DNA from 2 places in the Shewanella sp. SM29 genome. Region 1 is predicted to be linked to the other one. Evidence: riboswitches for the same ligand, from Rfam matches in the RefSeq annotation. Region 1 holds a riboswitch; the other holds the start of a gene.
The links. A riboswitch is a leader RNA that binds a small molecule or an ion and turns the genes downstream of it on or off. The one in region 1 is predicted to bind thiamine pyrophosphate.
Positions count from the first base shown of each region.

Region 2: linked by a shared signal. The riboswitch ahead of L5L77_RS11830 (TonB-dependent receptor) and the one ahead of thiC (phosphomethylpyrimidine synthase ThiC) in region 1 are both predicted to bind thiamine pyrophosphate.

Region 1 covers NZ_JAKKRN010000020.1:50,140-54,550, reverse strand. The annotation lists gene L5L77_RS14510 (bifunctional hydroxymethylpyrimidine kinase/phosphomethylpyrimidine kinase) at 1-61, opposite strand, end outside; gene thiC (phosphomethylpyrimidine synthase ThiC) at 64-2,169, opposite strand; TPP riboswitch at 2,371-2,469, opposite strand; gene L5L77_RS14500 (hypothetical protein) at 2,637-4,037, opposite strand.
Region 2 covers NZ_JAKKRN010000014.1:107,335-111,745, forward strand. The annotation lists gene tsgA (MFS transporter TsgA) at 1-772, shown strand, start outside; gene L5L77_RS11825 (Crp/Fnr family transcriptional regulator) at 840-1,520, opposite strand; TPP riboswitch at 1,718-1,856, shown strand; gene L5L77_RS11830 (TonB-dependent receptor) at 1,911-4,130, shown strand; gene L5L77_RS11835 (hypothetical protein) at 4,228-4,411, shown strand, end outside.

The DNA.
Region 1 (4,411 bases):
TCCAAACAAATGCGGGGCGAGCGGTATTCATGGGCGAATTACCCCCATGAATACCCGACATAATTAGGCTTCCTCTGCTTCGGCGACAAGCTTGTCTTTCACGTGATAGATCTCGGCGCCCGAAGCAGCAAATTGTGCCGATTTTAGCGCCATTGCCGCTTCCAACTCCTGCGGCGTCTTGATTGTGACTTGCATGGCTTGGGCAGCCGCTTCAACTTGCTCCGCTTTCGCTTGTGCCGCCTCTAAGCCAGCGGCATAGGCACGTACATCTTGGGTGATTTTCATCGAACAAAATTTAGGGCCGCACATAGAGCAAAAATGCGCGACTTTAGCGGATTCCTGCGGTAAAGATTCATCGTGGTAAGCGCGCGCGGTTTCAGGATCTAGTCCTAAGTTATATTGATCTTCCCAGCGGAATTCGAACCGCGCCTTTGCCAGCGCATTGTCACGAATTTGCGCACTCGGATGACCTTTGGCCACATCGGCGGCGTGGGCAGCAATCTTATAAGCAATCAAACCTTGCTTAACATCTTGTTTATTCGGTAATCCTAAGTGTTCTTTTGGCGTGACATAACACAACATAGCGCAGCCATACCAAGCAATCATGGCCGCGCCTATGCCGGAGGTGAAATGATCATACCCAGGTGCGATATCGGTGATTTGTGGGCCAAGGGTGTAAAACGGCGCTTCGTCGCAGTGAACTAACTGCTTGTCCATGTTCTCTTTAATGAGCTGCATCGGGATATGTCCCGGCCCTTCGATAATGGTTTGTACGTCGTATTCCCACGCGATTTTGACTAGCTCACCTAAGGTTTCAAGCTCTGCAAACTGGGCGGCATCATTAGCGTCGGCAATCGAGCCTGGACGCATACCATCACCTAAGGACAGGGATACATCGTAGGCGACGCAAAGCTCACAGATCTCACGAAAATGGCTGTAGAGGAAGTTTTCCTTATGATGGCTCAAGCACCATTTGGCCATGATTGAACCACCGCGGGAAACGATCCCAGTAACGCGTTTAGCCGTCATCGGCACATAACGTAGCAGTACACCAGCATGAATCGTAAAGTAATCAACACCTTGCTCAGCTTGTTCAATTAAGGTATCGCGGAACACTTCCCAGGTTAAATCTTCTGCCACGCCGTTCACTTTCTCCAGCGCTTGATAAATCGGCACTGTGCCAATGGGCACTGGCGAGTTACGGATGATCCACTCGCGGGTTTCGTGGATATAACGACCCGTGGATAAATCCATGACAGTATCCGCGCCCCAACGGGTAGACCAGACGAGCTTTTCCACTTCTTCCTCGATGGAAGACGTCACCGCAGAATTACCGATATTGGCGTTCACTTTCACCAGAAAATTACGCCCGATGATCATAGGTTCGGCTTCGGGATGGTTAATATTCAGCGGAATAATCGCGCGGCCACGGGCAACTTCGGCGCGGACAAATTCGGCGGTAATCGGTTCACCAACTAAGGCACCAAAGGCTTCGCCCTTGGCTTTACGATTGAGGATTTCATCCTGTACTTCGGCGAGAGCCATATTCTCGCGGATCGCCACATATTCCATTTCGGGCGTGATAATCCCTTGACGGGCATAGTGTAATTGACTGACGCGTTTGCCCTGCAGCGCTCTGCGTGGGCGGACAATCGCACTCGAACCCGCCTCAAAACGCAGATGGTCTAAACCGTCATCGGCGAGTCTTTGTTGGGTAAAATCGGAGGTCGCGCAGTGTAATTGCTCTGTATCGTTGCGGGCTAGGATCCAGTTTTGTCTTAATTTACCAAGGCCGAGGCGCACATTGATGTCGGCCTCAGGATCGGAATAAGGTCCGGCGCAATCATACACGCGGATTGGCGGATTTTTTTCCATGATAGGCGCATCATCTGTACCGCCCACCAGCGTATCCGTCTGCATAATTTGTCGCATACCAACGCGAATATCGGCACTAGAGCCTTCGAGGTAAATCTTTTGTGAATTAGGATGTTGCAGTGGCGCTAGCGTATCGATAAAGGCTTGGGCCTGCGCACGGGTTTCGCGGCGACTCGGCGCCTGAGGCACGATTGATTGACTAGACTCAGTCGATTTATTAGGGATTGTCGATTCTGGCGCTGTGATTTCTATCGCACTGGCAGCTACAGCTGGGTTTGGGTTTGAACTGGACATAAGCAATCTCACGTTAAAAAATAGAGTTGCTTGTCTGGAGAATTGAGTTGTTGATAGCTGGGCATGGCAATCAATTTTTGTGACCAACACTGGCTTCAAAAATTGAGTTACCCTGCTCAATAACAATTAAATCTAAACATTAAGGCTTAAAACACTGCTGAGTTAACAGGTGTTCAAGCCGTCTATTTTGGCGATTTAATGTGTGTTATTACGCTTGTTTCCTTCGCAGGTTTTAACCTGATCAGGTTCAACGGATCCCGAATAAACGGTCTCAGCCAAGAGGCACTCCGACAAGATGAGTGCGCAGTATAGACAGAAGCGGCAGCAACAAACAAGGAAAAAAGCAATTAAAAATCTTAACCACCAATCCAAAATAAAGATTCATAATTAATTGTTTTTAATTGATTAAATAAAATTAAACTAAAAAAGCTATAATTAGCATGAAAATAAATCATAAAAAAAAGTCACTATTTATGGGGTTTGAGCATCATTTTGTTTAATCGAGATTGAATGGCATCATCAATAGCTTGATTGATTTTTTTGCCACTGCAGTTAATGGGAAAACCTAAATTTTCGGCGTTAGGATTAACTTGAGTGCCGACTTGTACCACGCGATAACAAGTATCCCCTTTACGCACAATACGATTTGGGTCTAAGGGTAAATCTAGACTCGTTGTGCCACCGAAATCATCGGCATTAGGGACAAATAGCACCTCCATCTCTGGGCTCATTTCACTCATATTCGATTTCCGGGTGAACTTATCGGCCTGTTCAATGACGAGATCATCGAGCGCTTGCTCGCGCTGACGTTCAAAATATTGCTGGGTGAATAAACTCATGCTTGAGCTTGTCGCTATTGTGCTCTCACCTTCTGCTGCGGGTGAACTCTTAGCGCCAAGCTGCGGCTTTATTTCTGTGGTATCAAGCGTATTCGTTGGTTTTGTTGCCATCGTTTCAGTGGGTTGTTCATCACTTGGGGCAATTGATTGAGTTTTCTTTGATTGAGATTGGATCGATTGAGTGATGTTCGGTTTAACCGTATCTGGGTTCACTTTTTCTGACTCTACTTTTTCAGAGACGGCCTTTTCGGGTGCTATTGTTTCAGGCATGACCTTTTCAAGTATTGGCAGAGGCTTCACTTGAGTTTGAGGTGTGGGAACAATTGTAGGCGTAACAGAACTTGTCGCTTCAGTCTTATCCTCGGCCTTGATCTCAGTTTTGAACTCCGAGGTTTCGGCTTTCTCTACCGCGGGAGCATAAATAAAGTAAGCCTTGATCGCTGTCACTTTAGGGCCACGGCTTTCTATTTCCTTCAATCCAAAGGGATTTAACTGCGGGCGCCACAAAATGCAGATAAGTAAAAATAAACACGCATGCACTAAGAGCACAAAAAATAACAAACTGAATCCTTTGAAATACGGCTGACGAGCACGCAAAACGGATCCCGTCCCCAATCCCTGAGCACTAGTTTGTATCGTCCTAGACAGTTCAGGTTTGGATTCAGACTCAGGAACCAATTTATGTTGATGTTGATGTTGATGTTGATGTTGATGTTGATGTTGATGTTCAGCATGGATTTCTTGCAGTACCAAATCTTGGGTTTTATCTTGAGCTATGCCTTTGATGTCATGCTTAGAGGCTGAATGACCTGTATCGCTATTGAACGCTAATGGCTCCGTATCAGTGGTAAAAACAGGCGTTTGAGCAGCATCCAGTTCACCAAGGTGATGATCAAAAGCGATAACTATCTCACCTTCTGGCGATGTGGCCGAAATCAGCAAAGCACTATCAGCATCATCTCCAATCGCTATCGCTGTAGGAGATGCTGTAAATAAAGGCGCGGCCTTGGGTTGATGTTGAAAAGGCAAAATCCATCCTTAGGTTTTGTATAGTATCCATTGATTTCAATGATGCTTAACGTGGAACGATTACACTCTAATTCAATATCAATCCAATATCGGGTTGGTGAATATTGAAAGCGAATTATCTATTGATTGCATTTACTTACGAGTGCTCAACGCAGATTAGAGGAGGCAAACAGAGCAAAGTTCAATGCAAATGCAACCTGCTACAAGCACAGTACTTTACGCCAGTGCTTGATAAGTCACTTGCCAGTTAAGACAAATAAGGCTGGGAATTGGGATCATAATCGCGCTAAATTGAATGTTAAATCTCACGTCTTGAAGCGAGTAGCATCATCAATGCGATGCACTGATGGGAGTGCAAGACGGCGTTAAAAATC
Region 2 (4,411 bases), on a different contig from region 1:
AGATGCGACGTTTAATATTGCAGGCGTTATTTTTCCATTGATAACGACTTATGCATTAACAAGTTCACTATCATGGAGTTATAGCTATTTAGCCGTAGGTTTAGTGGCGTTCGGTACAGTCATTATTACCTTGTTCACTCATTTCTCTATTTGCGAGCAATCTTCTACAACACAAGAGAAACAACAGTCTGAATGGAATCTCGGTATTATTAGTGGGGGTATTGGTTTATTTTTAGGAATGCAGGCTTTATATACTTTTTTAACTTGGGCACCTTTATTTGTAAAACAAAAATTTGATATCCCGTTTGAAGATGCCGGTAATATTATTACCCAGTATTGGTCCGCTGCGCTAATTGGGGCGTTAATTTCGACTGTGATTGTGACTCGTGTAAAAATTCACCATTTCTTAGTCGGTATTATTGCTTTAGCTATGGTGATCACCGCTGCCATTGTCAGTACCAATAATCTTAATTGGATAGCTTATTTAACCTATGGTTATGGTTTTGTGTGTGCCGCGCTTTATAATGCATTTATTGCTTATGGCGTGTCTTTTGTAAAAAAAGCCAGCAGCAAAAATGTGTCATATATACTTATTAGCGGAAGTGCAGGGGCGATGTTTAGCCCAGCCATCAGTTCTTTCTTTGAACGTATTATCGGATTACAAACTGTGATGTATGTGATTCCTTTGCTTTACGCAGCGATATTTATGCTATTGATCGTTTCAAGTCGGATGAAATCGGCTATGGAACAACACTCGCCATCGGTAAGTTAATTTACCTGTGCATCCATCCCACACTCGGTTGTTAAATTAAGTCGAGTGTGGGTTATGTTGAAAGCGGTTATATACCTGCTTCAACAAATTTCTTGAGTGCGTTGAGATCACAAATCCGAATGCCATCTTTTTTCCGCTCAATTAAGCCTCGTTCCTCAAGATTTTGTAGCGCCCGACGGTAGACTCGGTCGGTAGTGCCAAATCGTTCAGCCTCTAAATAGCGTTTACTAAAGCCATCTACGGGCAAGTCATTTAAGTATTCATGGTAAATATCAAATGCCACATTATAACTGATGGGATAGAGCAGTCGCCGAGTAAAAATATCCACTGTGTCTTGGTAGTCAATCGCAATTGCACTGGCGAAGAATAGCGCGAGTTGAGGGTGCTGACCGAGGCAATGTTGCAGTTTTTCAGCGCTAATCAACATGATTTCTAAGGGTTCACTGGCAATAATGTCTAGTTGACAGTGGTACTGGGTGAAGAACTCCATTTCGCCAAACAGTTGTGAATCACAATCAATAGTACCTAATTGAAAACACCGACCATTTCTCGCGGTATGGCCGAGTGATACGCGACCTTGCTTCACCAATACAAGTGATGCCATCGCTTCCCCCTGCGTCATGAGGTGAGCGCCTTTTTTGAGCATTTTTATTTCGCTGATGCAGCTAAGTACAACCGCTTCAATAAGTGGATAGTCTTGCTCCCATCGCTGGCTATAACGTCCTTTCGATAAAGGTTTTAGCTGCATCGACTATGATCCTCTTACTGTGTTCGAAATTGCGACCTTCTATAGCATTATCATGATAGGCGGTCAAATGGACGAAAGGATTTAGGCTGATACTAAAGACATTTTCATCATACGAAGTGAAGGGCAGTGGTTTTCGCGACATTTAATTGAATCGCAGAGATAAGAGTGCCCACTTTTTATTTCCGTCATGTATACTAGGCGCCGCCAAGGGGTGTTTGTTGTGCATTAATGTTACTCTGATTTTAACGTTGACGGCTGCAAACTGAGATGTCATCTGACGAACCCTTAGAACCTGATCCGGCTAATACCGGCGTAGGAATGGGCCAATCAACAGCACACTTCTGAATCGCTTATTCGTTGCCGGATCTCAAACATTATATTTGAGGTCCTATGTCAAACCGTAAAACGTCAAACCATCAATCTCCATTTTCAACCGTATCGCCAAGCTTATTTTTAGCCCGAGCGCCGCTGGCGTTAGCCATCGCCGCAGCGCTGAGCACCCCTGTTTTTGCACAAACTGATGCTATCGATAAACCCGAGCCCAACCCTGAGATGGAAGTCATGGTGGTGACGGCGGATTTTCGCAGTTCAAGCTTAGAAAAAATGCCCTCCAGCATTACCGTTATCGACAGTCAAAAAATTCAAGATGAAAGTGCGCAACACTTTGAAGATCTGCTTAATTCTATCGCCAATTTTAACTGGTCAGGTGGAAGCTCTCGGCCGAAATATTTTCAAATTCGCGGTGTAGGGGAACAGGAACAATACCAAGGCGCACCTAATTCTTCCGTGGGTTACATCATAGATGATATCGATTTATCCGGTATTGGTATGGTGTCGAGCATGTACGATTTACAGCAGGTCGAAGTGCTTCGTGGACCGCAGGGGACGCGTTACGGCGCGAATGCCTTAGCGGGATTGATTTATCTGAAGAGTAACGATCCAACTGATGTGTTTGAGCATGGCGGCGAAGTGTCGTTAGGCGATGATAATTTACGCACTTTTAGCGGGTTTAGCTCGGGCCCATTAACGGATTCTGGCAAGCTGCTTTATCGTGTGTCAATGCAGCAGCACCAGCAAAATGGTTACCACGATAACCTGTATTTAGACCGTGATGATACCAATGGTCGCGATGAATTCAGCGGCCGCGCTAAGCTGCGCTGGTATGCGACAGATGATTTGCAGTTTGATTTAACTGTGCTGCATGCCGATTTTGATAATGGCTATGATGTGTGGAGTTTAACCAATTCACCAACCCAGACAACATCGGATCAACCGGGTGTTGATAGCCAACGCACCACAGGTGCGGGTTTTAAAGCGACCTATTCTGGTGCAGAAAACTTCGAATTAACTTCGTTAACCTCTTTTGCGAATACCGATCACCATTACAGTTACGATGGCGATTGGGCTAACTCAGAATATTGGGCCTCTAAGCAATGCAATGATGACAATGGCAATCTGGCGCCGTGTCAATACGATTATTTTTGGGATAAAACGGGTCAGCGTAAAACCGCGTCGCAAGAGTTTCGCCTAAGTTCTACCGAGCAGGGCCGTATTTTTGCAGAGAGTACTGATTGGTTGCTTGGTGTGTATGCCATGAATCTGAAAGAAGATAACCAATTGTATTCTGAGTACAATACTTCGCTAGATGAAGTCTTAGACTCAGAGTATGAGGCGACAAACTATGCACTGTTTGGCCAGCTTGATACGGATTTGGGCTCAAATTATGCTTTATCTGTGGGGCTACGTTTAGAGCGCCGCAACAGCCATTACTCTGATACGAATAACGATAATTTCGACCCGAGCGAAACCATGTGGGGTGGTCATATTGCTGTGAGTAAAGTGCTGAACGACTCACACAATGCTTATGTCCGAGTCGCACGCGGCTACAAGGCGGGCGGTTTCAACATGACTTTGCCCGTCGAATTGAACGATAAAAAAGAGTTTAGTACTGAGACGCTCTATAACTATGAAATCGGCCTTAAATCCCATTGGTTAGCGGGACTTATCGATACTAATTTGGCGCTGTTCTATATGGACAGACAAGATCAACAGGTGGCTGCATCACAGCAAGATCCCGATAAACCACAGCGTTTTATCTTGTTCACTGAAAATGCAGGCAGTTCGAATAACTATGGCGCTGAGTTAGATGCAACCTGGTATGCCACGGATAATCTGCAAGTTTACTCAAGCTTAGGTTGGTTAGAAACGGCCTACGGTGACTATCAGTATCAGGACAAATATGGCACTGAGGTGGATTTAACTGGCCGCGATCTAGCCCATTCTCCACATGTTACCTACAGCCTTGGCGGGACTTATCGTGCTAATTCGGGTTGGTTTGCTAACCTGAATCTTAGCGGTAAGAGTGAATTCTATTATTCAGACAGCAATGAATCCCGCTCTGAACCCTACACTATCGTCAATGCCCGCGTGGGTTATGAGGCGAGCGCCTGGTCGGCATATTTATGGGGACGCAATCTGTTTAATGAAGAATACGGTGTGCGTGGCTTCTATTTTGGCAATGAGCCAGATAACGGTTGGGCGGAAAAGCAATATATTCGTTACGGCGATCCGCGTCAGATTGGCGTAACCTTTAACGTTAAGTTTATGTAATAGCTCATTTTAAAATGAGCATAATTATTTAAGTGTTAACTGAACTGTAGCCCAGTATTTGGGCTACAGCCTTACTTCAGAATATCAAGGAATTAAAATGAAACTGACCGCAGAAATTAGCATGTATCCCTTTAATGAAAATTACCTCGATCCTATCAAGTGGTTTATTGGCCGCGTGGATAGCTATCCCAATATCGAGCGCGTGACTAATGCGATGGCAACTCAAGTGTGCGGCGATTATTTAGATGTGATGACTATGCTAGCGACCGAGATGCAAGCGG